One region of the Rhodococcus baikonurensis genome, then DNA from elsewhere that is predicted to be linked to it. Evidence: riboswitches for the same ligand, from Rfam matches in the RefSeq annotation. Region 1 holds a riboswitch; each other region holds the start of a gene.
What was found. Region 1 has a riboswitch for cobalamin ahead of ABWI03_RS10875 (ABC transporter substrate-binding protein). Riboswitches for the same ligand answer to the same signal wherever they lie in the genome.

Region 1 (9,847 bases):
AGTACCGCGATGGTCGGGAAATGGCACCTCTGCGCCGAAGACGAGATGAATCTTGCTTCCACAAAACGGAATTGGCCGGTCGGTCGCGGATTCGAGCGGTTCTACGGCTTTCTCGGTGCCGAGACCAATCAGTGGTATCCCGACCTCGTTCACGACAACCATCCCGTCGAACAGCCGTCGACGCCGGAAGAGGGATACCACTTCAGTGTCGACATCACAGACCGGGCGCTCGAGTACATCGGTGACGTGAAGTCGATAGCTCCGGAACGGCCGGTATTTCTCTACTACGCCCCCGGGTGCGCACACGCTCCACATCACGCGCCCCGCGAATGGGCCGATCGCTACGCAGGAAGGTTCGACGCGGGGTACGAAGCCATGCGTGATGAGATTCTGGCGAGGCAGAAGGAAATGGGACTCGTCCCGAACGACACGACTCTGCCCTCACTCAACCCGATAGGCACTCCTGACACCCGCACCGGACCTGACGGCGAACCGTTCCCGCCGCTGGATTTCACTCGACCATGGGACACTCTCTCCGCTGACGAGCAACGACTGTTCTCACGGATGGCGGAGGTGTACGCGGGCTTCCTCTCGCACTGCGACGATCAGATCGGACGCCTGCTCGCATACCTCGAAGAAATCGAGCAGCTCGACAACACGATCATCGTGGTGGTCTCCGACAACGGTGCCAGCGGTGAAGGCGGACCCGACGGATCCGTCAACGAGAACAAGATTGCGAACGGCGTACCCGACGACCTCGCCGAGAACCTGTCAAAGCTGGACGAGTTGGGCAGCACCGAGACATACAATCACTACCCCAACGGGTGGGCGATGGCGTTCAACACTCCATTCAAGATGTGGAAGCGGTACTCGTTCAACGGTGGAACCTGCGACCCCTGCATCATCTCGTGGCCGGAAGGCATCGACGCCCGTGGTGAGATTCGAGATCAGTACCACCACGCTATCGACGTCGTCCCGACTCTGCTCGACTGCGTCGGCGTCGACTTGCCCGACACGGTGAAGGGATACACCCAGCACCCGATCCAAGGCGTGAGCATGCGGTACAGCTTCGACGCCGGCAACATCCCCACCGCCAAGCACACCCAGTTCTATTCGATGCTCGGAGGACGAGGGATTTGGCATGACGGCTGGAAGGCAGTCACCACGCACCCGACTCTGAGCGGGTGGGGCCATTTCTCGGAAGACACCTGGGAGCTCTACCACACGGAGGTCGACCGAGCCGAGCTCCGGAACCTTGCGGATGAAGAACCCGGCAGGCTGGCCGAGCTCGTGGGGTTGTGGTTCCACGAGGCCGGTGCCAATCAAGCTCTGCCACTGGACGATCGGTCCGGTGTCGAACTCCTCACCACGCCTCGCCCCCAGCTCGCTCCGCCGCGCAACCGGTACGTCTACCGTCCAGGGGGAGCCGAGGTACCGGAGGCCGTCGCCGTCAACCTTCGTAATCGTTCCTTTTCGATCGGAGCAGTTGTCGACTTGGCCGAACCGGGTGCGGCCGGCGTGCTGTTCTCGCATGGCGGCAGGTTCGGCGGTCATTCGCTGTACGTCAAGGACAACCGACTGCATTACGTGTACAACTTCCTCGGCAGTGAACAGCAGAAGATCGATGCCACCGAAGACCTTCCGATCGGCGAAAACGTGATCTTGGCAGCAACTTTCGAGAAGGAAGGTGAGGACCCGCCGGGCACTGCGCACGGGGTGCTCGGTCTCTACTACGGCGACCGGAAAGTCGGTGAGGGCAGAATCCGCACTCAGCCAGGCAAGTTCAGCATCGGCGGCGGCGAAGGGCTCAACGCAGGCCGTGACAGCGGGGAGCCTGTGACCGACGATTACCCGGGTACGTCACCTTGGGCGTTTACCGGTGGAACGCTCAACCGAGTGGCGATCGACGTCAGTGGTGAACCGTACGTCGACCTCGAACGCGAAGCAGTGGCGATGCTCTCGCGTGAATGACAGATCCGAGCGCGTCTAATCCGAGCTGGGTGGAAGGTATCTCACGGTGGGTATGCCGCCGGGGCCGTCCAAGCGGACCTCGGCGTCGACCTGGTAGACCTCGGCTATCAGGTCGGCGGTGAGGACATCGGTCGGGCTTCCGTGGGCCACGATGGATCCACGGTTCAGCATCACTATCGAATCGCAGAACATGGCGGCCAGATTCAGATCGTGCAAAGCCATGATCGTGGTGGTGGGCAGGCGTCGCACGAGCGCGAGCAATTCGAGTTGGTGGTTGATGTCCAGGTGATTGGTCGGCTCGTCGAGTAGCAGCTCGTGAGGTTCCTGAGCGAGGGCGCGCGCGATCTGGACGCGTTGGCGCTCCCCACCCGAGAGCGTGTGCCACGAACGGTCCAGCATGCCGCCGAGATCGGTGTGTTCGATCGCAGCGCGGACGGCGTCGCGGTCGGAATCCGACTGCCCGCCCCATAGTCCGCGATGCGGTGTGCGTCCGAGTTCGACGACCTCGGCTACCGTCAGGTCGATCTCGGTGTTGCTGTGCTGATCGACGGTGGCAATCCGGCGCGCGACATCGCGGCGTTTCCAGTCAGGCAACGGAGTTCGGTCCAGAGCCACCACACCGGACGTCGGACGGTTCTGCCCGGCAAGCAGTTTCAGCAGTGTCGACTTACCCGAGCCATTGGGGCCGAGGAGTCCTACCGTGCTTCCGACGATGGGGGACACGTCGAGGTCGTCGACTATGAGCGCCTCGCCGACCCGCCAGCTGACACCGGTTGCTTCGAGTGTCATGGCCTGGCCTTCCGTCTCCAGAGTATGACGGCGAACGCAGGCACACCGACCAGTGCGGTCACCACGCCGGCCGGGAGTTCCTGCGGTGCAATGGCTGTGCGTGCCACAGCGTCGACCCAGACCAGGAAGATGGAGCCGATCAGTGCAGACGCGGGCAGGAGTCGGCGGTGGTTCGACCCGACGAGGGCCCGTGCCGCATGAGGGAGGACGAGGCCCACGAAGCCGATGGCGCCAGCGACGCTCACGATCACCGCGGTCATCAAAGCTGTTGCCAACAAAAGGGTCACGCGCACCCGCCACACGTTCACTCCCAGTGACGCCGCCGCGTCTTCACCGAAGGCGAAGGCGTCGAGTGCGCGGGAGTGAGTCAGACAGACCACGAGGCCGACTGCGACCACCGCAGCGCAGAGCGCGACGTCGAGCCAGTCGGCGCCACCGAGTGAGCCCAGGAGCCAGAACATCACGCCGCGGGTCTGCTCGGGATCGGCCGAGGTGATGACGATGAACGAGGTGAGCGCGGAGAACAGTTGGGTCGCGGCGACACCGGCCAGGATCACCCGATCCGGCGTGCCGCCGGCCGCGTGGGCGAGCAGCAGCACAAGGGCAAAGGAGATCACCGCGCCGATGAAGGCGCCGCTCGACAGGCCGATCACTCCCGACCCCACTCCGAGGATCACGATCAGTACGGCACCGGTCGAGGCGCCGGACGAGATGCCGAGGACAAACGGATCGGCCAGTGGATTGCGAAGCAGCGACTGCATGATCGCTCCACACAACCCGAGACCGGCACCGCAGAGCGCGGCGAGCAGAGTACGCGGCAGACGGAGATCCCACACGATGCCGTCGCGGATAGGTGTGACGTCCGCCGCGGTACCTCCGAGGTGCCCGACGAGGATCGAGGTCACCTCACCGACCGACAGGCCCGCCGGCCCCAACGTGATCGCCACGGCGGCCGACCCGGCCAGCGTGACAACACCGATCACCCACAGCAGGCTGACGGCAGTCGGGTTGTCACGCAGCCGAACTCTTGTCGTCATCTCACGCCGTAGACCACGTAGTCGTCGAACAGTTGCCAGACCGTACCCGACTCCCGGAAACCTGCTTGCGCGAGCGCCGCCAATTGGAAATCGACGGCGGTGGGCGCGGTGGCGTCGCGACCGGCGAATCTGCGCTCACGCTCGTCGGTCAGTGCCCCGATCCCGGGGGTGGCCCGCAACTCGTCCCACCAGCTGTCCCACTCGGGAGCCCCGGCAGCAAAAGCGGAGCGTTGTGTCTGCTCGTCGTGCGCCTTCGCCCACCGTCCGATGACAGGGGAGCGACCGTCGAAGCGAAAGTGATCACCGTTGAGCAGAACGCCGTCGGGGCTCAGCAGTTCGCGGCACTGCCGGTACACCTCGACGAGCTGCTGCGGTTGCAACCAGTGCAGCGCGGTCGTCGACACGATCGCCTGAACCGGCGCAGTCACCGAAGTCGGCCAATCGGTACTCAGCAGGTCTGCGTCGACCAGCTGCATTCGGTCGCCGAAACGAGTCGACGACTGGCGGGCGACTTCCAGCAACATCGGGTCGTAGTCGATCCCCACAACGCTCGCGTGCCCGAACTTCTCGAGGATCCGGACGCTCAACGAACCAGGTCCGCAGGCCAGGTCGACGACTGTGAACGGAGCGTGCGCGTACTGCAATTCGAGAACGTCGAGAATCACGTCGAAGCGCTTCTCGCGATCGGCGATGTATGCCGCCTGCTGGTCGTCCCATTGACGCACCAGTTCGCTGACTTCCGTGGACATCTAGACCACGCCCAACCGGCGCAGGCCGTCGGAGAGTTGTTCGATGCCACCGACGTTGCGGATCGAGGGATCCATCGTCGTGCCTTCGAGGATGATGTATCGCTTGTTCTTCACTGCGGTGAGCTTGCTGGCTACCGGGTCCGATTCGAGGAACGCGATCTTGGCCGCCGCACTGTCGCCGTCTCCGCCGCGGTCGAGATCAGCGAGCACCAGCACGGTGGGGTCCCGGTCGAGCACACTCTCCCAACCGATTTCGGGCCAGTACTGCTTGTTGTCGTCGAAGGCGTTCTTTGCGCCCACCGCGTCGGTCATGATTCCCGGTGCGCCGCAGCACCCGGCGAAGTACGGGGTCTTCGTGGCGGCGTACCACCACGCCAGTGTCACATTCTCGGCTCCCAGTGACGCCGTGGCGGTGGCCGCGCGATCCTTCAAACTCTCGGTCAGCTCGGCACCTTTGTCCTTGACATCGAACAGTGTTGCCACGTCCCCGATTTCGTCATACAGGTCGTCGAGTGTGAGAGCCTTGTTCTGCTCTGCGTCCTGGCCGGTGCACTCACTGGGTGACTGATATGTCGCGACACCGAGGTCAGTGAACTTGGTTCGGTCGGCGATGCCCTCCGAAGTGAACGTGTAATTGAAAGTCGTGTAAACCATGTCCGGTTCGCGTTCGAGGACACTCTCGAATGACGGGAACTCGGTGTCGAAGGCCTGGACCTGACCGCGCGCCTCACGCAGTTCGGGGAGGACATCGTCATCGCTCATGGCGTAGCCGGCCATCCGGTCCTGCACTCCCAGCGCGAACAGCATCTCGGCGGCAGGCTGATTTACCGCGATCGCTCGTTCGATCGGTCGCTCCACCGTGACGTCTCGGCCACAGTTCTGAACAGTGGCGCCGGATTGTTCGAAAGAGTTGGATTGTTCGGCAGCACTGTCTTCGGAGGAACAGGCAACCAACGATGCACCCAACAGAGCCGCGACGGCAGCGGCGGATACGCGAAGTGTGGACAGACGCATGGAATCTCGTTCTCGCAGGGGCTCGTTCGCGGAGCCCGTTACCGTGTGAACAGGCGCCTGTTGGCCCCTGCTGCCAGCCGGTATTCGGACTCGAGATCACTCCACCCGAGCGCCTTCCCAGATTCTCATCCAGTGGCGTAAGCCCGGGCGGTCACCCTCACCGCTGCGCGTCAGTTCCGGATTCACACCGGATTCCCTGACCCCCTGTGTGGAGGTCTGCTGGCACAGAGGAACTTATCACCGCAGTGCACAACCGGTCAGGTCGGCCGGTGAGGGCGATCAGATCTCGATCGCCAGGTCGTCGATGTCGGTCAGGGTTCCACCGTCGGCGAGGATGCGCTCGTAGTTCTCGCGCCGGCGGAGGTCGATTTCGGTGTTGCTGACGCCGTGCTTCCAGTATCCGAATATCGCGACGTCGTCTTTGTCGAGTCCGACGGTCGATCGAAAGTGCTTCCGGATTGAGCGCATCTCGTTGCGTTCACCGGCTCCCCACACGACGTAACTCTCGGGATCGGCGAGCTCGCGTGCTCGTGCTGTCAGAGGGCCGTCGGACTCGGCGGGATCGGCGCTCACGCGATGAAGTTCCAGGCCGGGGAGGGTGGGAAGTTCGTCGAATGCGACCTCGTCATCTGTTGTGACCCAGCCGATTCCGACCACGTCGGTAGGTAGCTGCTCGATGATCGAGTACAGCGCAGGTATTGCGGTGCCGTCCAGAAAAAGTGCGATCCGTCGACCTGGAACGTCGGGGACCAAGAAGTGTGGTCGCGGACCGGTGAGACCGAAGGTGTCACCGATGGTCAACGCCGCTGCCCACCTCATCATCGGGCTGGTCTGTCCGTGCAGGACCACGTCGATGACGATCGATCCGGTGGCGGAATCGTAGGAACGCACCGTGTACACGCGCGAAGCGTCGTCGAAGGAAGGCCCGAGATTCATGCGTACGGTGACGTTCGGGCGTGACCAGGCCGGATCGTCGGTCGACTCCGTCAAACGGGCCGTGATCCGCAGCAGATGGTCGCTCGGTCGCTCCAGTGCTTCTACGACCGCGCGAACGTCGTTGAGTCCGCGATTGTGGTCAGCGGTGCGTAGGACGGTCGTCGGGGGAGTTGTTGTGCTCGTGGCGTCTGCATGTGTCATCGACTGTGCTCCTGGATCGGGTTTTCGAGATGCGATCAGGTTAGTACTGCCTAAGTCGACAGATTTGTCCAGAAGTGACATCTGATTACCTGAATGAACTGGCGCAGCGAACAACGCGTTTGAGCGATTTGTACTCGCACTGCTACCGTGCTCGTGATGTCCATACGCCGCTGTTCTCTCGCTTCCGGCCGTGCACTGCGCACGGCCCGATTCGGCGTAGCGACTTTCCGACGGGGGCGTAAGGCGATCGACCGCCGCCCCTCCGGTCTCGTCTGGATCGAAAGAACATTGGCCGTACCGGCCGGATCCGTCTGACATTCGCCACTGCGGCGGGCATCGCCTTGCCGTGACTTCGCAGCACCACACCTGTTGCCGTGCTGCGCTTTTCCCGTACCGAAGTTCTGTGTCGGGTGGTTGTGTGTCGGCGCCGCCGAGCCTGGATTACCAACCAACTCGTTTTCGTGAAAGGTACTCAGCAATGAATCGTTTCGAAGGTCGTCGTATTCTCGTCACCGGCGCAGGATCTGGAATCGGGCAGGCCACCGCGCTGCGGTTGCTCGCCGAAGGTGGCCGTGTGGTCGCTGTCGACATCTCCGAGAAGGGTCTGGCAGACACCCGGAAGTCGGCTGAACATGCCTCGACGGAGGGTCGTCTCGACACCGTCGTCGTCGATATCGGAGACGAGAATTCCGTGATCGATGTTGTGGGTCAGGCGATTTCGAACCTCGGCGGATTGGATGTACTGGTCAACGCCGCCGGGATACTGCGAGGCGGGCACACCCACGAGACCTCACTGGACTTGTGGAATCAGGTGATCTCCGTGAACTTGACCGGCACCTTCCTCGTCACTCGTCAGGCACTGCCAGCTCTCCTGGCCACGGGCAACGCAGTAGTGGTGAATTTCAGCTCCACCTCCGCAGCCTTCGCGCACCCGTACATGGCCGCATATGCGGCAAGTAAGGGAGGAATCCAGTCCTTCACTCACGCACTGGCTCTCGAATACGGCAAGCAAGGTCTGCGCGCCGTCGCGGTAGCTCCGGGCAGTGTGAAGAGCGGGATCACCGACACAACGGCGTCGTATCTGCCGGAGGACACCGACTGGTCGCTCTTCGGCAAGCTGTCGCCGATTCTGAGCACTGATCTGGAGTCCGGCGGCGCCCCCATGGCGGGGCCGGAAAGTGTTGCGGGAGTTATCGCGATGCTGGCTTCCGAGGATGGTGCTTTCATCACCGGCACGGAGATCCGGGTCGACGGCGGCACACACGCCTGATTCTGCGTCCGTCTGACGGCCTGCCCCAGGGCAGGCCGTCAGACGCGAGCCGTCATTCTCGCGAGCGAGTGATAGCGGGGACGACGTAGGACTGATCGAGTACGGCGGGCGAAGGCTCGTACATTCTCAGGACCGGTCGGAAGTCTCCGGGCGGGGAGGGGAGCCAGTTCGCTTTCGCTGTGGCATCTTTCGGCTCCTCGTGGCTGATCGTGATCGTCAACGCACCGTCGGGGTCGTGGACGACACCTGGAGTGCGGTCGCCGATCGAGTATCGGTCGACCGGGTTTGCCACGAGGAAGAAGTCGGGCACCGAGTACATCGTCAACGACCAGAACGCGCTCACCGGTGGAGTGGGGTCGAGTCTGATTGTGTAGGTGCGGTTTCCGTTCAGTTGCTCTCTCTGATCGTCGACGTAGGTCATGATGTACGCCGCTTCGTAGGGATGGTTGCCCCAGAGCCCGCCCTTGGCCGCCGCGGCACGTTCGACGATGCGCAACCTGGGATCGGCGATTTTGAATTGTGGATCGTCGATTGCGCCGACCTCGAAGTAATCGAGGTTGTAGTCGAAAGCGTGGAAGGTGAGTTTCCATCCGTTGACTTCGGGACTGGAGCCTTTGGTGAGGGCCTCGAGCAAGTTCTTCTCACCGATCCTCAATCCGTCGGCGAGTGCGGCTGCCTCGTCGTCAGACAGCGAGTCGGCAGACGGCGAGGTGTAGGGCGAGGGCCCGCGCTCGTTGATTCCGATCGCCGAGAACGAATCCTGCAGCTCTCGGTCGCGCGGTGCAGGCGCAAAGGCCTGCGACCAGATGCGGAGTTTCTCGAGGAACAGGAGGTCCTGGCTGACTTCGGAGTCGGGGACCGGGAGACCTGCCGGCGCCCCGGCGGAGTCGACGACGGTCAGGGTGGTGGCGTCCTGCAAGGCGTGCACGGCGGGGAGGTCGTCGTCGCCACCGCACGCCCACCGGCCGACGATCGATGCAACAGTCGTGGGAAATCTGATCACCGTGGTCTGGGCCGCCGGGGTTCCGGTCCAGGTGGGCGGGACGAGAAGGAAGTCTCCGCTCTTGGTGCCGGTGGCACGGTGCCCGACGTAAGCGAAATTGTTCGTCCAGGCGTCGACGAATTGGAGGACGTAGTAACGGCCATCGGTATCGGGGACGTGCAGCGCGACGGGGCCGACCGAGAGGTCGATCTGCGCCATCGAGTACACGGTGTCGTTGTTGATCGTGACGAAGGTGTCGGCCGGGCCGGCGAGCGTGCGGGCGTGGCTGAAGGTGTTGAAAGGTGCGGCCGGGTTTGCCCCGACACCGTCGTGAACGTACCGATTGACCTGGTCGAGATTGAAAACGAGGGGAAATCCGTAGATGTACGCCTGAGCTGCAAGCTCGGTGCGGGTGGTGCTGGTCATCGGTGCCCTCTCGTCGTTCACGTCGGTTCGAGGTCCACCTTGCGGGAACCCTGTCGTCGCGGCATCACCCGCAAGGGGTGACGGCGGGGAGGGAGTGGACATGTCGGATCAGGAGAAAGCGGCGTTGACAGCGACCGCAGACGAATGGAACGTCGCGATGTGCTCGAACGACGCCGAACGGATCGGCGACTTCATGACCGACGACTGGGTCATCGTTTCGGAATCGGGGGTCTCGACCAAAGCGGAGTTTCTGGCCTTCGTGGCCTCAGGCGACCTGACTCATTCGGCGATGGACCGTGTCGGGAACGCTCGCGTGCGCTTCTTCGGTGACGTTGCACTGTTCACCACACGGATCACCAATACTGCGCACTACGACGGCAGGCAGTACGACGCCGACGAGTGGACCACCGACGTGTTCGCCCGGCGAGAAGGTCGCTGGCGCTGCGTGTTGAGCCACATCACGCCGGCGGTC
Region 2 (9,847 bases), 110 kb from region 1:
ACCAGGTGTTGTCGACATCGGCGAACACGTTGGTTCCTCCGGCCGCGTCGATGATTCCGTTGGGGGCTCCGTTGCCTCCACTGGTGTACAGATCTTCTTCACCGCTGTCGTAGATCAGTACCTTCGGCTTGTCGGCGGCATCCGGCGCCGACTCCAGACGCGCCAAACGCGAATCCAATTCGGTCTGAGCCTGGGCGGCGGTGTCCTCGGTTCCGAACAGCTTTCCGTAATTGGTCACGTCCGCACGGAGAGCATCCCACGGCCCCATCGTTCCGAGCGCGGAATCCGCGGCGGCGCTCTGCCGACAACTGTCGGAGATGACATATGCATCGATATTGTTGCTCTGCAGTGATTCCGGCGTCACGCCGGAGGCGCCCTTGAACAAGCCGCTGTAGGACCCGACCACCAGGTCCGCCTGCTTACCCAGAATCGTCTCCATCGTGATCGTTCCGTCCAGGTGTGGAACGTCGGCGATACCGGGACCGAACATCGAGTCCATGACCGCGTCGTTGTTCGTGTTCAACACGACGGCAGCGAGGCGATCCAGACCGCCGACTCGGAGAATGGTGCCGATATTGGCCGCATTGCTTGTCGCAACAACTTTTTCGATCGGACGTTGGAAAGTGCTTTCCGTTCCGCAGTTCTCCAGCGTGACCGAAGTCTTGTCCGCGGAGTCGTCGACGGGCGCGGTTGCCGAGCATCCGGACACGGCCAACAACGCTGTTGCGGCTGCGACCGCACCGAACGACGCTCGGGTCTTGACGTGTATCAAAGTGCACTCTCCGAAAATGTGTGTTGTGGTTGAGGATTTCGTGATTCGAATACGAGGTGTGAACGGCCGGTAACCGGGTTCACGAGCGCGAATGTCTCGACGCCGAAAACAGTTGCCACGACCGAGGTCGTGAGTACGTCGGAGGGATGGCCGAACGCGTGGCCCACGCCATCCGCGAGAACGAGCACCCGATCACACACTGCTGCAGCCAAATCGAGGTCGTGCAGTGCCATGATCACCGTCCGGTCCAGCGACCGGACCAGATCGAGCAGTTCGAGTTGGTGCCGGATGTCGAGATGATTGGTCGGCTCGTCGAGGATGAGCACGCCGGCGTCCTGCGCGAGTCCCCGGGCGAGAAACACCCGCCGACGCTCCCCACCGGACAGCGTGTCCATGGAAGAGAACCGGTGCTCGATCATTCCGACCTCGCCCAGAGCACGATCGACGACGGCCTTCTCGTCCTTGCCGCCGACACTCCAGGGCTTTGCATGTGGTGTGCGGCCCAGAGTCACGTACTCGTGCACCAACAAATCGGCGGGACTCTGCTCTTCCTGCGCCACAAAGGAAATGGCTTTGGCCCGCGAACGCGCGGACATCGTGTGGACCGACTCGTCGCCGACGCGAACGTCACCGTCGGCGATCGGCCCGAGACCGGCAAGAACCCGCAAGAACGTCGACTTGCCCGAACCGTTCGGACCAACCACGCCGACCACTGCGCCGGCGTCAGCCGCGATGTCGACGCCTTTGACGATGGTTCGACGGTCGATACGGACAACGACTCCGGACGCTGTCAGCGGCAGTGCTCGGGCGCTCACGAACTGCCACCGAATCGGTAGCGCCGACGGCCGAGAAGCAGGAGAAACAGCGGGGCGCCGATCACCCCGGTCACCACGCTCAGCGGGATCTCCGTCGGTCGCAACGAGGTCCGCGCCACGACGTCGACCCACACCAGGAACGACGCGCCGATCAGCGCTGCCGCCGGCAATACCACTCGATGTCTGGCTCCGACAAGCATGCGTGTGACGTGCGGTATGACCAAGCCTACGAAGGCAATCGCGCCGGACACTGCCACCATCGTGCCGACCAACGCTGCCAGCACTCCGAACAACACGTTTCGCAGGGTGCGGATGGGAATACCGAGCGAAGCGGCGACGTCCGGCCCGGCCGCCAGTGCGTCGAGCCAACCGTGCAGGGCGAACACCGCTGCCGTCAGCAGGACCACAACGATGACCGGCACCCACAACTTGTCCCAGGAGGCCCCGGCCAAACTTCCCAGGAGCCAGAACAATACGGACTGCGCGGCCTGGGAATCATTGGTACGCAGCACCAGAAAACTCGCGATCGCCGACAGGGCGGATGCGGTAACGGTGCCGGTCAGAACCAATCGCAGTGGAGTGATGCCGCCTTGCAGCGTCGCGATGGTGAAGACGAGAATCGCAGCTCCCAGTGCTCCGATCATCGCACCGAAGCTGAGCGCCCACACTCCCGCGCCGGCGAACAGTCCGGTGGTGATGACGGCGGTGGCACCGACACTCGCGCCGGACGACACTCCCAGCAGGTGGGGATCGGCAAGAGCGTTACGGACGAGGGTTTGCACCACCGCGCCGGCGACGGCAAGACCAGCGCCGACGGCCAGACCGAGAAGTACCCGAGGTGCTCTGATCCCCCACACGATCGCAAGTTCGGAACGCGTGACGGGTGGGCCTCCGAAGCGCGAGTGCACCACGTCCACCACAGTGGACACGGGGAGCATCTCGGATCCGAATGCCAACGCGCACACAGCAGAGAGCACGGTGACGACCAGCAGAGCGGGCAGCACGATACCCGGACTGAGCCGTCCTCGAGGCGCACCAGCCTTCGGCGAAGGCAGGTGGGTAGGTGGAGACAGAGCTCCGCCAACAGCATTCATGGTGTGACCGATCCATCCTCGTGGCATGACACAACGTCAACGAGGGTGGTATCTGGCTACGGTCGACGCATGGACGACCTCACAGTGGCGGGACCGCGCCGGAATTGCACCGACTTCCCATTACCTCGATGATGACGTCAGAACCATAACGGACCGCAGTCACCATTCGATACACCGGATCAGGATTCCGACGCGATCATCGATCTCGCCTGCCGCATGACGGCTTCGGTGCGCACGCGAAGTTCTTCGGGTGAATCCGATTCCAGCACAACCCGATGCACCTGGCCGTCCACGGCAGTCACAGTCAACCGCGACGTCAACAACGCATCGTCCGCACTGAAACCGCGGCTCTGCAAGTACTCCGAAAAACCCAGTACCAGTTGCCGATTCATTCCTTCGACCTGTTCGATGAGCTCAGGGGTCCGAGGAACCTGATCGTAGAGCAGGTGGAAGAACTCTCGCGGCTTACTGTTCACTTCGATCGCGCACTCCACCAACGACCTGACAGCCTCGTCCGGAGTGAGTTCACGCTCGACGATGTCGGCAAGGCAGACCGCAAAACGTTCCCGCGCGGCACTCACATGACGGTTCGCCAACTCCGAGAGGATCTCGTACTTATCGCCGAAATACTGGTAGAGCGAGCCCACCGAGACGCCTGCCTCGTCAGCGATCCGGTTGGTGGTCGCCGCCATGCCCTCCGACGCGAAAACGCGAGTAGCTGCCTCCAGGATCGCGTCGTAGGTAGCCCTCGAGCGCTGCTGGGAGGGCCTTTTCCGCCGAGTCGACACGGTCCTCCGATGCGAGTTGTCAGCCGCGACGCCGGTACCGAGAATTGTGTAGATGACCAGCGCCGATTACTCGAAGTTTATGCCCGACCGGTACACCGCCCACATGCCGGAGCCGACCACGACGTGGTGGGAGTGGAACGGCAACACCGTCCACGTCGCACGGGCAGTGGTTCCAGACGCGCCGGTTCGGGTTCTCGGTATCCACGGCGCCGGCGGGTACTCGGGCGCGTTGTGGCCGTTCGCCGGGATCGGCGTGAAACTCGGAGCCGAAGTCCTCTTCCCCGATCTTCCGCTGTACGGCGACACCGTCGTAGGCGATCCCGCCGGCGTCCGGTACGAGCAGTGGGTCGAACTCCTCTGTGACCTCGTCCGGGCCGAGAAAGCAGCCGACGATCGGCCGCTGGTGCTTCTGGGAGCCAGCATCGGCGGTCTGCTGGCCTACGAGGTAGCCGCGCGAACCGGTCTGGCCGACGCCGTCGTCGCTACCTGTCTGCTCGATCCCTCGAATCCGTCGGCCAGAGCTGCCGCGGCGCGGTTCGGCCCGATGGGTGTCTATGGCGCTCCCCTGATGCGCCGCACCGAACGACTGGTGGGCCGTATCCGCGTGCCCATCCGTTGGGTCGCCGACGTCGCGAACATGAGCAGCAACCGTGAACTCGCGACGCTGTGCGCAACCGATCCGTGCGGTGGCGGTGTTCGGGTGCCACTCGGATTCCTCAGCAGCTACTTCTCGTTCGAGCACACCGCACCCGAAGCATTTCGGACGACGCCCGTTCTGCTCACCCACCCGGCCGACGACCGATGGACGCCACCCGAACTGAGCCTGCAGTTCCTCCGCCGCATCAACGCACCCACCGAATTCGTGATGCTGGACGGGTGCGGGCACTTTCCCGTCGAAGAGCCGGGCCTGACGCAGTTCCACGACGCCGTCGACACACTGCTGCGCTCCGTCGCCGAGCGTCACCGCACGAAACCGTCGCCACCCGCCTAGCCTGAAGTTCGTGAGCATCGAACCCAAGGCCGAGCCGACGGGAAACGGCGACGAGAGCACCACGACAGTCGTACTGGCGTTTGCGGCTAACGCGCTGATCGCCGGGGCCAAGACGGCGGCCGCCATCGTCACCGGATCTGCATCGATGGTCGCCGAGGCCACCCACTCCTGGGCCGATACCGGCAACGAAGTGCTGTTGCTGATCGCGAACCGCCGCTCGAAAAGGGTTCCCGACCGAGACCAGCCACTCGGGTACGGCCGGGAGGCCTACATCTGGTCGATGTTCGCCGCCCTCGGACTCTTCGCGCTCGGCGCAGGTGTGTCGATCACCCACGGCATCCAGGAACTGTTCCATTCCGAACCGGCCACCGACTTCGGTGTCGCCTACGCAGTCCTCGGCGTCTCGTTCATCCTCGAAGGCATCTCGTTCCGGCAGGCGTACAAGCAACTCCGAACCGAAGCGTCCGCCGTGAACCGCGACGTCATGGCCCAGGCGCTCAACACATCCGACCCGACGACCCGGGCCGTGTTCGCCGAAGATGCTGCAGCACTGATCGGTTTGGTCATCGCATTCGTCGGCGTCCTACTGCACCAGATCACCGGTTCACCGATCCCCGACGCCCTCGGCTCCATCTTCGTCGGCATACTTCTCGGAGTCATCGCGATCATCCTGATCGATCGCAACCGCCGATTCCTGGTCGGCGAAGAGGCCTCACCGACGCTGCGGGCAGCAGCCGTCGAAGCTCTCACCCAACTACCCGAAATCAACCGAATTACGTTCCTGCGCATGGAATACCTCGGGCCGCGGCAGGTGTACCTGGTGGCCAGCGTCGATCTGGTCGGTGACTACGCGGAATCCCGAGTGGCCCACACGTTGCGCGAACTCGAACGCTCACTCGAGCAGAGTCCACGCGTCGTGCGAGCGATCCTGACCCTCTCGACGCCCGAAGAACCGTCGATCGCAGTCTGAACTCTACGGCCGGGCGATAGGCTCGTTCGATGCGCGCACTGATCGTGATTCTGGCGGTTCTGGGATTTGTCGTCGGTGGAATTCCCCTGGTGGGCGGTCTGATCGACGTGATGACCAGTCCCGACGAGACAATCGTCTATCAGGGGGCGTACGAACCGATCCGGGGTGTGCAGATGAGTCGCGACTACGAGTCGAGCCTAAACATCTCCTACATGGCGCTCCCAGACAAATCGCCTCAGTGGTTAATTCTCGCCTGCTATCCCCTGATCGGAGCAATACTGGGTGCTTTGACGGCCGTCGTACTGGGACGTCTCGGGTGGCACCTGACGCGAGCCTGAGCAGACGCCGATGACCACCCGTCGTCTACACGAGGGTGGCCATCGAAGAAGGACAGCTTCAGATGTACATCGCAGGATCGATGTAACTGTTCGGGTCCACCAGTTTCTCCTTGGTAGTCCGTGGCCGCGCCACCGCCGGGATACCCGTCGCGATGGATTCGGCCGGAACATCTCTGGTGACAACGGCATTGGCGCCGATAGCGCTACCTTCACCGATGACGACAGGTCCGAGGATCTTGGCACCAGCGCCGACGGTGACCCGGTCACCCAGCGTCGGGTGACGCTTGACCTGCTCGAGCGAGCGACCACCGAGAGTGACGCCGTGATAGAGCATCACGTCGTTACCGACCTCGGCTGTCTCCCCGATCACGACGCCCATGCCGTGGTCGATGAAGAACCGTCGACCGATGGTGGCACCCGGATGGATCTCGATGCCGGTGACGAAGCGCGTCAGCTGCGAGAGCACTCGCGCCGGGCCACGTAAGGCGGGGACGGCCCACATGCGATGCGCAACCCGATGCGCCCAAATGGCATGCAGCCCTGAATAAACGAGCGCGTTCTCCACATTGCTGCGCGCGGCAGGATCCTGACCGCGCGCAGCCTGCAGGTCCTCGCGAATTGTCCCGAGGATACTCACAAGTCTCAGTCCCGGATGTGTTCGAACAGCGGGGTGGAGATGTAACGCTCGCCGAAGTCGCACACGACAGCCACGATCAGCTTGCCGGCATTTTCCGGACGCTTCGCCAACTCGAGTGCGGCCCAGACGATGGCGCCGGACGAGATGCCGCCCAGGATGCCTTCCTGGGTACCGAGTGCGCGAGCGACCTCGATGGAATCGGGGAACGAAACGTCGATGATCTCGTCGTAGATCTCACGATCGAGGACGTCGGGCACGAAGTTCGCGCCGATTCCCTGGATCTTGTGGGGGCCGGGCTGTCCACCGTTGAGGATCGGCGAGTCGATGGGCTCGACACCGACGATCTTGACCTCGGGCTTGTACTTGCGAAGGGTGCGTCCGACGCCGGTGATGGTGCCGCCGGTGCCGATGCCGGACACGAAGATGTCGACGGCGCCGTCGGTGTCGGCCCAGACCTCTTCGCCCGTCGTGGCCTCGTGGATGGCCGGGTTGGCCGGGTTCGCGAACTGGCTGGCCGAGACTGCGTTCTCGGTCTGCTCGACGATTTCCTTGGCCTTGGCGACTGCACCGGCCATACCCTCCGAGCCCGGGGTCAGGACGATCTCGGCGCCGTAAGCACGCAGCATCACGCGACGCTCGGTGGACATGGTCTCGGGCATGGTCAGGATGACCTTGTAGCCGCGAGCAGCGCCGACCATGGCGAGTGCGATACCGGTGTTACCACTGGTGCCCTCGACGATCGTGCCACCGGGCTTGAGTGCACCGGACTTCTCGGCGGCGTCGATGATCGCCACGCCGATCCGGTCCTTGACGCTGTTGGCCGGGTTGTAGAACTCGAGCTTGACGGCGACCTGTGCGTCCAGGCCCTCGGTCAGACGGTTGAGCCGCACGATCGGGGTGCGCCCGACCAATTCGGTCACGTTGTTGTAGATCCCGCTCATATCTGGTCCTCCTGAGGATCGAGTGTGTCGACCCGCTCGCTGATCACTGCTTTACGGCTGAACTGCATAACGGCTGAACTGCTTAACGGCTACAGGCAAGGGCATACAGACGACCGATGCCGCATCGGTTCATCAAATTGAACCAATGCGGCATCAGGCCACTACATACGGGGGCGGTTTATCAGGCCAACCGCTGCTTCAGAGCTTCGAACTCGTCACGAATGCCGGTCGGCAGCTTCTCGCCGACGAAGTCGAACCACTCTTCGATGAGCGGGATCTCGGCCTTCCACTCGTCGATGTTGACCGCGAGGGCCTCGGTGATGTCGGCGTCCGACACGTCCAGGCCTTCGATGTCGAGTGCCGATCCGGTGGGAACGACGCCGATCGGGGTGTCGATGCCGGCAGCCTTGTGCTCGATGCGCTCGACGATCCACTTCAGGACGCGAGAGTTCTCGCCGAAGCCTGGCCACAGGAAGCGTCCGTCGTCGCCGCGGCGGAACCAGTTGACGTAGAAGACCTTGGGGAGCTTGGACGCGTCCGCGGACTTGCCGAGGTCGATCCAGTGCTGGAAGTAGTCACCGACGTTGTAGCCGAGGAACGGCAGCATTGCCATCGGATCACGGCGAACCGTACCGACCTGGCCTTCGGCTGCTGCGGTCTGCTCGGAGCCGACCGTTGCACCCATGAAGACGCCGTGCTGCCAGTCACGAGCCTCGGTGACCAGCGGAACCGTCGTCTTGCGGCGTCCACCGAAGAGGATTGCCGAGATCGGCACGCCCTTCGGGTCGTCCCACTCGGGAGCCATGATCGGGCACTGCGACATCGGGGTGCAGTAACGCGAGTTGGGATGAGCCGCATGGGTGCCCGACTCGGGCGTCCACTCGTTGCCCTTCCAGTCGATCAGGTGCTGCGGGTCGCCTTCGAGGCCTTCCCACCAGACGTCACCGTCGTCGGTCAGGGCGACGTTGGTGAAGACCGTGTTGCCCTGGTCGATGGTGCGCATGGCGTTGGGGTTCGACGACCAGTTGGTGCCGGGAGCCACGCCGAAGAAACCGAATTCCGGGTTGACGGCGTAGAGCTGTCCGTCCTCACCGAAACGCATCCAGGCGATGTCGTCACCGAGGGTCTCGGCGCGCCATCCGGGGATGGTCGGCTGGATCATCGCGAGGTTGGTCTTGCCACAAGCGGAGGGGAATGCCGCCGCGATGTAGTAGGCCTTGTCCTCGGGCGAGATGAGCTTGAGGATGAGCATGTGCTCGGCCAGCCAGCCCTCGTCGTGCGCCATTGCCGAAGCGATACGCAGGGAGTAGCACTTCTTGCCCAGGAGAGCGTTTCCGCCGTAGCCGGAACCGAAGCTCCAGATCTCACGATCCTCGGGGAAGTGGGTGATGTACTTGGTGTCGTTGCACGGCCACGCGACGTCTTCCTGGCCTTCGGCCAGCGGAGCGCCCAGCGAGTGCAGCGCCTTGACGAAGAATCCGTCGGTGCCAAGCTTCTCGAGAACCTTGCTGCCCATGCGGGTCATGACGCGCATGGAGACGACGACGTACTCGGAATCGGTGAGCTCGACGCCCAGCTTCGGATCCTCGGCGTCGAGGGGGCCCATGCAGAACGGCACGACGTACATGGTGCGTCCACGCATGCAACCGCGGTACAGGTCACCCATGAGGGTACGCATCTCCGCGGGGTCCATCCAGTTGTTGGTGGGGCCTGCGTCGATTTCTTCCTTCGAGCAGATGTACGTACGCGATTCGACTCGCGCGACATCGGACGGATCGGAGTTGCCGAGGAAAGAGTTCGGCTTCTTCTCGTCGTTGAGGCGGGTGAAGGTTCCTGCCTCGACCAACTTCGTTGTCAGTCGGTCCCATTCTTCGTCCGAGCCGTCTGCGAAGACGACGCGATCAGGCTGGGTGAGTTCGGCAACCTCTTGCACCCATGCAAGCAGTTCCTTGTGCTGCGTGGGGGGCGTGCCGTCAGTTCCATTGAGACCGGGAATGGTCGCTGAGGTCATCAAACTCTCCTGGGGTGAGCCGGAACCGGGTTCTCGTGACACCGGATGCGAACTGCAGCGCCCCGATACCAGTCGATCCCGGTGTCCCCCTCTCGACGGGGTCCAGCCGCGTCATCCACTCACGTGGATTTCACGGACGCCGGGTGTCCTATGTATTGAGGTTAACGCTGGCTGTTCACCTGCAGGTAATCGGGTGCGGTCAGAAATGTCACAGAAACGATTCAGTTGGTGTGTTCAGGTGCCTACCCGGCGCTCAGAGCACATAAACGGAAGCTTTTCAGAGCGCTCCGGCATCGATTTTCTGCCACACGAGGGCGCCTTCGTCGTCTCGACTGCATTCCCAGGCCGAGTAGTCGCCGTCCGACTCGATCATCGTGAGACGGTCGGCGCTACCGTCGCGATCGAAATCGGACACGATCACGACGTCGTCGTCGGAGTGGACGACACGGCTGTCGACCGTTCCGTCACCGTCCAAGTCGAAGGCGTCGAA
Region 3 (9,847 bases), on a different contig from region 1:
CTGGACCTGGATCGTCAATATCCTGGTGTGGTTCGCCATCTTCGCCGGCGGAGCGATCTGGCGGTTCCAACGAGATACGGAGCGTGTGTAGTTGTCGCAAACGACTGACCGAAACGATTCCGTCGCGCTACCGCGGCGGAATCGTTTCGGTGTTCTCTTCGCGGCGGTCTGGATGGTATTTCTCGGCGGACCGCTGATCGAGGGATGGAATCTGCGCGACGAAGTGCGCGGCTGGACAGGGATTCTCGCGACGATCACCTTCAGTGCGCTCTACCTGTACACGTTCGCCACAACTCAACAGCGGCGCCGAATGACAATGACTCGGCCGAAAATTCGCGAAGCTGCACTGGCTCTGGCCGCTCTGACCGTGTTGGCCGCCGTGATGATCGTCAGCGTCGGGCCGACGGGTTTGGCAGCCGCACCGTATCTCGCGGTGACAGCGGTGACGCTGCTGCCGACCGTCGCGGGCGGCATTCTCGCCTTGGTGTTTGCAGCCTCCGTGGAGATAGTCAGCCTCTCGTCCGGGTGGGGTAATTACTCCGGGCTCTCCCTCGGAGTCTGCGCGGCCGCATTCGCGACCTGGGGCATCATGTCCCTGATCAGCCGCAACTTCGCCATGCTCCATGAACGCGAAGAGCAGGAGCAGCGGGCAATCATGGAAGAGCGAACGAGGATGGCGCGCGATCTGCACGACATCCTCGGGCACTCGCTGACCGTCATCACGATCAAAGCTGAACTGGCCAACCGCCTACTGGACGTCGACATAGAACGTGCGCGCAGCGAACTCGACGATCTCGAAAGACTCTCTCGAGACGCGCTTGCGGACGTGCGATCGGCCGTCGAAGGATTTCGTGGAATTTCACTTCCCGTCGAGATAGCCCGTGCACGAGAGGCATTGCGTGCGGCAGGTATCGAGGACGACGTGCCGAGCAGTACCGACATGGTCCCCACTCGCCTCCGAGAACTCTTCGCATGGACGATCCGTGAGGGTGTCACCAACGTGGTTCGGCACAGCGGAGCAACACACTGTCGGATCACGGTCGACGAAAGAAGCGCATCTGTCGTCGACGACGGACGAGGGGCCGGGTCGACGTCTTCCGGCAACGGTCTGATCGGATTGCGTGAGCGGGCCGGCGCGTCGGGCGCACGAGTGATCATCACTCATCCCGAACCGCAAGGGTTTGCACTTCAGGTCGTCGAACAGGAGAAAGTGTGAGCAACCAGGGCGATCGAGCAACCATACGGCTGCTCTTGGCGGACGACCAGGCGCTCGTGCGAGGAGCTTTGGCCGCGCTACTCGATCTGGAATCCGATCTGTCCGTGGTGGCCGAGGTCGTCCGCGGTGACGAGGTGGTGGCTGCCGTACTCGAGCACCGTCCGGACGTCGCGCTTCTCGACGTCGAGATGCCCGGCATGGACGGTATCGCCGCGACAGCGGCCCTTCGCGAAGCAGCACCCGAGACCCGGGTTCTGATCGTCACCACGTTCGGGCGCCCAGGATTTCTCCGTAAAGCCCTTCACGCGGGGGCCGGCGGGTTCGTCGTCAAGGACACACCTGCCAGGCAGCTTGCCGACGCGGTCAGGCGTGTTCATGCCGGACTGCGCGTCGTCGATCCCACCCTTGCGGCTGACAGCCTCGTCAGCGGTGAGTCGCCCCTGACGGAGCGTGAGACCCAAGTACTGCGCGCTGCTCACGACGGCGCACCCGTGGCGGCCATCGCGGGGGCGCTGTTCTTGTCCGCAGGGACAGTTCGAAATCACCTGTCGTCCGCAATGGGTAAGACGGGTGCCACGACCCGCGCCGAAGCCGTGAGAATCGCCGAGTCGAACGGCTGGCTCTGATCCGCGATGCCGGAATCCGCTTCGCCGGCAAATAGTCCGCCGTTCGATTCTTGATGACGATTTGTCCAGATCACTCAAAGTAGGGACCTTCTACCCTAGGGATTTTCCCTGCAAAGGACCCCCTTCGTGAGAATCCAAAACAGCTAATCGTTCGATAACTGGCTATGATGCAGTTAATTGAATCGACGGAGCCTGTGCGTAACGGGGGAAGGGACGTCTCATGTCGAACCAGTTCAACGATCGCTTGAACTCGCTGTTCGAGACTGCCGACTTTCACGTCACCAACGCGATGGTCGTTCGCGGCATGACCGAGTTCGGATGCCGCATCTCGACGCCGTACCTGTCGCAACTACGCACCGGCGTCCGAACCAACCCGTCACCCGAAGTGGTCGCTGCCCTCGCCCACTTCTTCAACGTCCATCCGGACTACTTCTACGCCCCGTCCGACCACACTCCACCGACCGTCTCCGGTGGCGAAGCAGACCTCTCACTTCTCGAACAGCTGCACAACGTGCGCCTGCGAAACCTCACTGCTCGGGTCGTCGATCTCTCACCGTCTTCGCAGGATCTGCTTGTGGAAATGGCGGAGAATCTACGTTCCTCCGAGAATCTTCCGCGCGTACCACCGGACTCGAATTCCTACATGTCACGCGCGTAGCGCCCTTCGCCGACTCTCCTTGACTGCGCAGGGAGGGTTGGCCTTATGCTGATCGATGCAGCTGGTTCGCCCGGCACGGTCATGAGGAGCCCCGAAGACCGTTCCCGGCGTCGAAGCCCCGTCAGCGCAAGCTGACGGAGTGAGAGGGAACCCGGTGAAAATCCGGGACTGTCCCGCAGCGGTAAGCAGGAACGACCGCCGTTTATGTGCACTGGGCATCCGCCTGGGAAGCGACGGCCAGTAGGTTCGATCCAACTCGATCGAGTGCCCGCGAGTCCGAAGACCTGCCGACTGTGTCGGGCACGCCGTGCCCGACGGTCCACCGCCTCGTGGAATGGGCGTGTAGATCTCCATCGGACCTCGTGCGTGGTTCGGGCAGTGCTGCCCGCCGAAGCTCGGGGTCTCGTGAGGTGTACCCGTCTGCCGGCAGTGGCCATCAGTGCATTGGCAATCTGGAGAAACTCCGTGACAACGACATTCACTTCGACCGTGCTGGGCTCACCGCGCATCGGTCCTCATCGAGAACTCAAGCGGGCAACCGAAAGCTACTGGGCGGGGCGCATCGACGCCGACGCCTTGCAGAGCGTCGCCCGTGACCTCCGTCGGCAGGGCTTGGCCGACCTCCGTGACCTGGGCCTCGACTCGATCCCGGTCAACACCTTCTCCTTCTACGATCAAATGCTCGACACCGCAGTTCTTCTCGGCGCACTTCCCGATCGCGTCGCATCGGTCGCCGATCCGTTGGACCGCTACTTTGCAGCTGCCCGTGGGACGGACACCATCGCGCCGCTCGAAATGACGAAGTGGTTCGACACCAATTACCACTACCTGGTGCCGGAGATCTCGCCGTCCACCACGTTCGCACTCGACCCGTCCAAGGTCTTGTCCGAACTCGCAGAAGCACTTTCCGACGGCATCGCAGCCCGCCCGGTCGTCATCGGACCGGTCACCTTCCTGTTGCTTTCGAAGCCTGTCGGCACTGACGAGCCTCTGCTCTCGCGGCTCGACGAACTGCTCCCCCTCTACGCGGATCTACTCGGTCGGCTCGCGAAGGCCGGCGCGGAGTGGGTTCAGCTCGACGAACCGGCTCTCGTAGGTGATCGCACCGACGAGGAAATCGAAGCGGCACGCGCTGCGTACGAACAGCTTTCGGCACTGACCGAGCGGCCGTCGATCCTGTTGGCGTCGTACTTCGGTTCGCTGCGTGACGCGCTGCCCGCACTCGCGTCCACCGGTGTCGAAGGATTTGCCGTCGATCTGGTGGCCGGTCAGGATTCGATCGGCTCCGTCCCCGAACTCGCTCGCAAACTGGTCGTCGCCGGTGTGGTCGACGGACGAAACATCTGGCGGTCGGATCTGGATTCGGCACTGAGCACGTTGGGTGCTCTGTTGGGCAGCGTGGATACTCTTGCCGTCTCCACGTCGTGCTCCCTGCTGCACGTTCCGTACACTCTCGACGCAGAAGCCGATGTCGACAAGGCCCTACGCTCGTGGCTCGCGTTCGGCACCGAGAAGGTCAAGGAAGTGGTCACTCTCGCAACCGCTCTCACGCAGGGGCGAGAGTCGGTGGAGGACGAGTTCGCGCTGGCACGAGCTGCAGCGTCGACCCGCAAGGACGATCGCAGACTCAATGACGCGAGCGTTCGAGGCCGGCTGGACGCCGTTCTGAGCTCGGCGACCGGTCGCGCGCCCGCCGCCGAGCGCCGCGCTGCCCAGGACGAGTTGCTGTCTCTGCCACCGCTGCCCACGACCACTATCGGCTCGTACCCACAAACGTCGAAGATCCGTATCGCTCGCGCGGCGCTGCGCAAGGGCGAGATCGACGAAGCCGAGTACGTCGACCGCATGCGCGCCGAGATCGCCGAAGTTGTTGCACTCCAGGAAAAATTGGAACTCGACGTACTCGTTCACGGCGAACCGGAACGCAACGACATGGTGCAGTACTTCGCGGAGCAGTTGGACGGGTTCTTCGCCACAGCCAACGGATGGGTCCAGTCGTACGGTACCCGCTGCGTGCGTCCGCCGATTCTGTACGGCGACGTCTCACGTCCGAAGCAGATGACCGTCGACTGGATCACGTACGCACAGTCGCTGACAGACAAGCCGGTCAAGGGCATGCTCACCGGGCCCGTCACCATTCTGGCCTGGTCGTTCGTCCGCGACGACCAACCGCTCGCCGACTCGGCAAATCAAGTCGCACTGGCCATTCGAGACGAGACGGTCGATCTGCAGGCCGCCGGTATCGGAATCATCCAGGTCGACGAACCGGCACTGCGTGAGCTACTTCCACTGCGTGCTGCGGACCAGCCCGCCTACCTGGACTGGTCGGTCGGTGCCTTCCGGCTGGCCACCTCGGGCGTCGCGGATTCCACCGCCATCCACACCCACCTGTGCTACTCCGAGTTCGGAGCGGTGATCGGTGCCATCGCCGGTCTCGACGCGGACGTCACGTCCATCGAGGCTGCGCGATCACACATGGAGGTGCTCGACGATCTCAGTTCGGTCGGGTTCGACCTCGGCGTCGGTCCGGGTGTCTACGACATCCACTCGCCACGCGTGCCGAGCGTCGACGAGATCGCGGAGTCGCTACGCGAAGCACTCAAAGCTGTTCCGGTCGAACGATTGTGGGTCAATCCGGACTGCGGATTGAAGACACGGGGGCCGATCGAGGTCGAAGCGTCGCTGCGTAACCTCGTCGAAGCCGCGAAGGTGGTACGAGCGGAGCTTTAGGGGCAAGCCCCTGTGCGCCTTTCTGGTGGTGGCACTATCGGAAAGGCACACAGGGGGTCATGCCGTATGGCCGATCGGTCTCGAAGCATAGAAACGTAGGCTTCCGGATCTCTCCCTTTCCTGCTACCTTGCCTTACTAGACAGTGACCTAAGGAGAGGCCTTACAACCGCGAAAGCGACGACCCAGGCCCGGGTTCACGTCGAAGGAGTTCACCCACGTGGACACGGTTTCGACCGATGTCCGCCATTCCACGGTCGAGTACGCCCCTGGCTTACACCTCGACATAGTCCGACCGAAGGACCCGCCGCAGCCGTTGCCTGCGATCGTGTGGATCCACGGCGGTGGATGGCGGCTACAAGACCGCACGGCCTGCCCAGACCTCGCGAAGCATTTCGCTGCCGAGGGATACGTGATGGTCAGCATCGACTACCGGTTGGCACCGGACATCGTTCACCCCGGTCAATTGCTCGACGTTCGGCGCGCAGTGCGCTGGCTGCGAAGCAATGCCGCCGAACATCGCGTGGATCCGGATCGAATTGGACTCTGGGGATCGTCGGCAGGAGGGCACCTCGCAGCGCTTGCCGGCATCCATTCCTCGACCCTTCGGCTGGACCACGAAGAAGCCTCATCCGTCAGCTCAGCAGTCCAGGCCGTCGTCGACGGTTACGGCCCAGCAGATCTTCCTGCCCTGGTGAATCTTTCGTCGCCGATCTCCGAAGCCGAACAAGTATCGCCCGAGGCATCACTGTTGGGTGGACCGATTCGAGACAACCTCGCCGCCGCACGCGACGCGAGTCCGGCACTCGTAGCCAAGGGCGGAACGCCCCCGTTCCTGGTCATGCACGGGATCGAGGACACGATGGTTCCACACCACCAAAGCGTCAGCCTGTACGACTCGCTCGCCGCCTATGGAAACGACGTGATCCTTTATCTCGTGGACGGTTTCGGCCACGGCTTCTTCAACCCGGGCAACGTGCTGGAGCTGGGTCCTGGGCTCAGTCTCGATCAGGGGCACCTCGAGCGTGATCCGTCCGCGTCCGCAACAGTCCGAGCCTCCACCGACCGCGGGAGACGGTTCGTCGAACGCCGCCCATGCGCGTCGTTCGCGACTATCGAAGCCTTTTTCTCTCGAACGCTGAAAGCAGGTGCGTCCCTCTCATGACCACATTCGACATTCCGAGTTTGGACGAGGTCCACTCCACCGTTCCCGAATCGGATTCTCTACCAGGGCGTTGCGTGCCTTACCACCTGTCCGCCGGTGAAGGCGAGCGATACCAACTAGGCGGTCAACTCCTCACAGTCATCGCCCGCCCGCAAGATACCGGTGGACAGTTCGGCGCCGCCTACGTCTACGGCGGCGCAGGTGTCGAGACGCCGTTCGTCGAGCACTCCGACGAATTCCGTTTCCTGTACGTCACCGACGGTCGACTCCAAGTCTGGCTTCCGGGCGAAACCAACATCCTCGTAGCGGGAGACGCCGTGTCGATCCCACCCGGCACGCCGTACGCGTACCGCATGCTCGCGCATCGCACGCGATTCCTGAGTTGGCTCACTGTCGGTGACGGACACAGTTGGGGCGCAGAATCGGGCACCGCCACGCAGTCGCACGTCTTCGACATCAGCGCTGACCAGAATGTTTCAGACGCGCGTCAGTCCGAACTTGCAGCGCAGTACGGAATTCGAGTTCTCGACCTGGAGAAGAAGGATCTTCCCTCGTCGTCGGGATCGATTTTGCCTCAGTCCAATTCGGCCTACGTCCTGCGAGCCGGCGAAGGTGACCGATGGGCGAGCATGGACCAACTCAACACTTATCTCGCACGCTCCCGAAACACGGATTCGACGTACTTCGCGATGCACACCAGCGGCGGCAAGAGTCCATACATTCCGTTGCATTTCCACCGTCAGCACACCGAGAACTTCTTCTGCCTCGAGGGCCGGATTCTGTTGCACGCGAACGGTAAGGAAATCCTTCTGACCAAAGGCGACTTCCTTCACGCACCTGCAGGCACCGTGCACAGTTTCTCGTTCGCCGGCCACAGCACCCAGATGCTCGGACTCCTGACCACCGGTGTGTTCGAGAAGTTCTTCGAATACATGAACCGCCCGACCGAGGCTCACGTCCACGTCGAAGGAGGCGACATGACCTTCCCTGGTGAAGGATTCGGGCGCGCTCGTGCCGAACTGGACCTGGAGGTCGTCGGGCCGCCCCCAACTCCCGGCGGATAAAGCGATCTGCGCTCACCTCCGATGACCATTCCCTGAACTAAGAGAGCGTGCCCGCCGAACGAGAGCTGAGAAAGTCGCCGACGGTGGTCACCGGCGCTCTGAGCATCCCCGCGCAAGCATCGATGAGGAAGTAGGCCAACCCGGTCCAGTTGGGCTCGATGGTGTCCTGCTCGAGGCGTGCCTCGTATTCGGCGCAGACGTCGGTGACCATTCGTCCCATGATCCAAGATCGACCGACGAGCACGGGCGCAGGAATATCCGAGAGGAGACCCATCGCCCGCTGAAACACTTCGTCGACCAGCGGATCCGACAGCATGGCAATGAGTTCGATGCCCGACGGCGCCGCCTTCAGTTGTTGTACGAGCCGTGCACGCCAGCTCGGACGAGGCAAGGACGCCAGTTGGTCGGTCCACGGGAGTATGAGGCAGCCCAACAGATCTCGGAGATCCGGGTCTTCGCCGAGTAGATCGGCGAGTTCACGGCGTCGGCGACGGGTGTCGTCGGTATGACGCTCGATCAACGCCCGAATGAGCTCGTCACGTCCGCCGAAGTGATAGGTCACAGCGGAGTGATTGGCACTACCAGTGCGCTCGGCGATGTGCCGGTTGGAGACCGCATCAACCCCTTCCCTGGCAAAGAGCTCCTCAGCTGCGTCCAGCAAGGCTTTCTTCACCCGGTCACCATGTTGTCCCATGCCTACTCCTCGTCGACTTCGTCTGCCGGGGTCGTTCGATACGCCTTCTCACCGATAGGGCAGACATCACTACCCTGCCTGTTTGAATTTTAAGACATGCGGCGTAACTTTATTTAAGACAGGACGCGTAATTCTGTTGGACGACGGTGGGCGTGTCCCATCGGCCCAACCGTGGATCCGCCCTGCCTGTCGCGACCGGATCGAGCAACACCTGCCCAGAGTTCGAGGAGTTCCACAATGCCCACCACTGCTTCTCCCGATGCCGAAAGTCCGCCAGAGGGGAACGCCGTGGCCGAAGCCGCCGCTCGCGCCCGAAAGGAGCAGATCGGCCGGTACGTGGCGATGATCTTGCTGCCCTTCTTGATGGTCGGAATGATGATCACCGGCTACTTGGTTGCGATGCACGCACCTGCCCCGAACAACATGCCTGTCGCAGTTGCCGGACAGACACAGCAGGCCGAACAATTTGCGGCAGCACTCGAAGCGTCCGATCCGTCGGCCGTGGACGTCCGGATCGTCGCCACTGACGAGGAGGCACGCCAACTCCTCCTCGACCGCGAGGTGTCCGGCGTCGTATCGCTGCACGCTACGGACCCCAACGCGACGGTTTACACCGCAAGTGCGGCCGGAGCTGCTCAGGTTTCCACGGTCACCGGACTGCTCGCTCCCCAGGTCCTTGCGCAAGGCGGCGATCTGACCGTCGAAGATCTCGCACCACTGCCGGCCCACGACCCTGCGGGCTTGGCCGCGATGTTCATGGCCACCGCTCTGATGCTTGCCGGTTACATGCCCCTGAGTATTACGCTGTCCAACTCGCCCGAGCTGTTGCGATTCCGCCGAGTCGTACCACTTCTCGCCGGATGGTCAGCGCTGATCGCAGCACTGGTGTGGTTGGTCGCGGGTCCGATCCTCGGCGCGGTCGAGGGGCATACAGCAGCAATCCTCGGGATCTCGTGGCTCGCCGTATTCGCTGTCGGTTCCGTGCAGTTGCTCCTCACCCGGATATTCGGCCCGTTGGCAGTGCTGGTCGGCATGTTGTTCGTGATGGTGCTCGGCGTCCCGGCATCCAACATGGGCATGTCGGTGTTCACGATGCCGTCGATCTACGCAACGTTGCACAGCTTCCTGCCTACCGCAGCCGCCGGCGAGGCCCTGCGCTCGGTGCTCTACTTCGGCGGCGACGGACTCGGCTCCCATCTGCTGGTCCTGGCCCTCGGCGCAGCGATTGCACTACTCGCAACACTGGGCGTCGACGCGCTGAAACGACGCCGCAACCCCGAGGCTGGTACTCCCGAGATCTCGATGGCATCGCTGACCGCACGGCCGCGACCAGCCAGCAACAAGGTTCGCTACGCCACCTTGGCGTTCTTCCCCTTCGCCATGGTCACGCTCATGCTTTCGGTCATGCTCGGTTCGATGTACCAGCCTGCTCCCCGGGACATGCCGGTCTCGGTGGTCGCGGCCACCACGGAACAGGCAGAACAAGCTGTCGCCGGCCTCGAACAGAACTTGGGCGGACTGTTCGATCTGCAGGCAGTCGGATCAGTGGACGAAGCCCGCAGCCTCGTTCAGGACCGCACAGTCACCGCCGCCTACGTCCTACCTTCGGCAGAGTCGCCCACCGCGACACTGATCACCAGTCAAGCCGCCGGAACGAGCCAACAGCAAGCAGTGCAATCGGTCTTCAAACAGGTTT

Region 2: it holds a riboswitch for cobalamin, as region 1 does, so the genes downstream of both, ABWI03_RS11385 (FecCD family ABC transporter permease) here and ABWI03_RS10875 (ABC transporter substrate-binding protein) in region 1, are expected to answer to the same signal.
Region 3: it holds a riboswitch for cobalamin, as region 1 does, so the genes downstream of both, metE (5-methyltetrahydropteroyltriglutamate--homocysteine S-methyltransferase) here and ABWI03_RS10875 (ABC transporter substrate-binding protein) in region 1, are expected to answer to the same signal.

What each region holds. Positions count from the first base shown of each region.
Region 1 is NZ_JBEUOQ010000004.1:4,449-14,295, reverse strand. Features, by position in the region: gene ABWI03_RS10895 (arylsulfatase) at 1-1,971, shown strand, start outside; gene ABWI03_RS10890 (ABC transporter ATP-binding protein) at 1,987-2,760, opposite strand; gene ABWI03_RS10885 (FecCD family ABC transporter permease) at 2,757-3,797, opposite strand; gene ABWI03_RS10880 (class I SAM-dependent methyltransferase) at 3,794-4,546, opposite strand; gene ABWI03_RS10875 (ABC transporter substrate-binding protein) at 4,547-5,560, opposite strand; cobalamin riboswitch at 5,619-5,799, opposite strand; gene ABWI03_RS10870 (siderophore-interacting protein) at 5,840-6,697, opposite strand; gene ABWI03_RS10865 (SDR family NAD(P)-dependent oxidoreductase) at 7,176-7,967, shown strand; gene ABWI03_RS10860 (DUF1254 domain-containing protein) at 8,020-9,375, opposite strand; gene ABWI03_RS10855 (nuclear transport factor 2 family protein) at 9,476-9,847, shown strand, end outside.
Region 2 is NZ_JBEUOQ010000004.1:115,658-125,504, forward strand. Features, by position in the region: gene ABWI03_RS11375 (ABC transporter substrate-binding protein) at 1-772, opposite strand, end outside; gene ABWI03_RS11380 (ABC transporter ATP-binding protein) at 769-1,587, opposite strand; gene ABWI03_RS11385 (FecCD family ABC transporter permease) at 1,584-2,591, opposite strand; cobalamin riboswitch at 2,709-2,844, opposite strand; gene ABWI03_RS34185 (TetR/AcrR family transcriptional regulator) at 2,861-3,469, opposite strand; gene ABWI03_RS11400 (alpha/beta hydrolase) at 3,522-4,460, shown strand; gene ABWI03_RS11405 (cation diffusion facilitator family transporter) at 4,471-5,430, shown strand; gene ABWI03_RS11410 (hypothetical protein) at 5,460-5,768, shown strand; gene epsC (serine O-acetyltransferase EpsC) at 5,827-6,405, opposite strand; gene cysK (cysteine synthase A) at 6,411-7,346, opposite strand; gene ABWI03_RS11425 (phosphoenolpyruvate carboxykinase (GTP)) at 7,528-9,357, opposite strand; gene ABWI03_RS11430 (DUF6802 family protein) at 9,635-9,847, opposite strand, start outside.
Region 3 is NZ_JBEUOQ010000002.1:27,620-37,466, reverse strand. Features, by position in the region: gene ABWI03_RS04325 (ABC transporter permease) at 1-91, shown strand, start outside; gene ABWI03_RS04320 (sensor histidine kinase) at 92-1,216, shown strand; gene ABWI03_RS04315 (response regulator transcription factor) at 1,213-1,842, shown strand; gene ABWI03_RS04310 (helix-turn-helix domain-containing protein) at 2,063-2,500, shown strand; cobalamin riboswitch at 2,598-2,806, shown strand; gene metE (5-methyltetrahydropteroyltriglutamate--homocysteine S-methyltransferase) at 2,966-5,230, shown strand; gene ABWI03_RS04300 (alpha/beta hydrolase) at 5,449-6,393, shown strand; gene ABWI03_RS04295 (quercetin 2,3-dioxygenase) at 6,390-7,457, shown strand; gene ABWI03_RS04290 (TetR/AcrR family transcriptional regulator) at 7,495-8,151, opposite strand; gene ABWI03_RS04285 (ABC transporter permease) at 8,389-9,847, shown strand, end outside.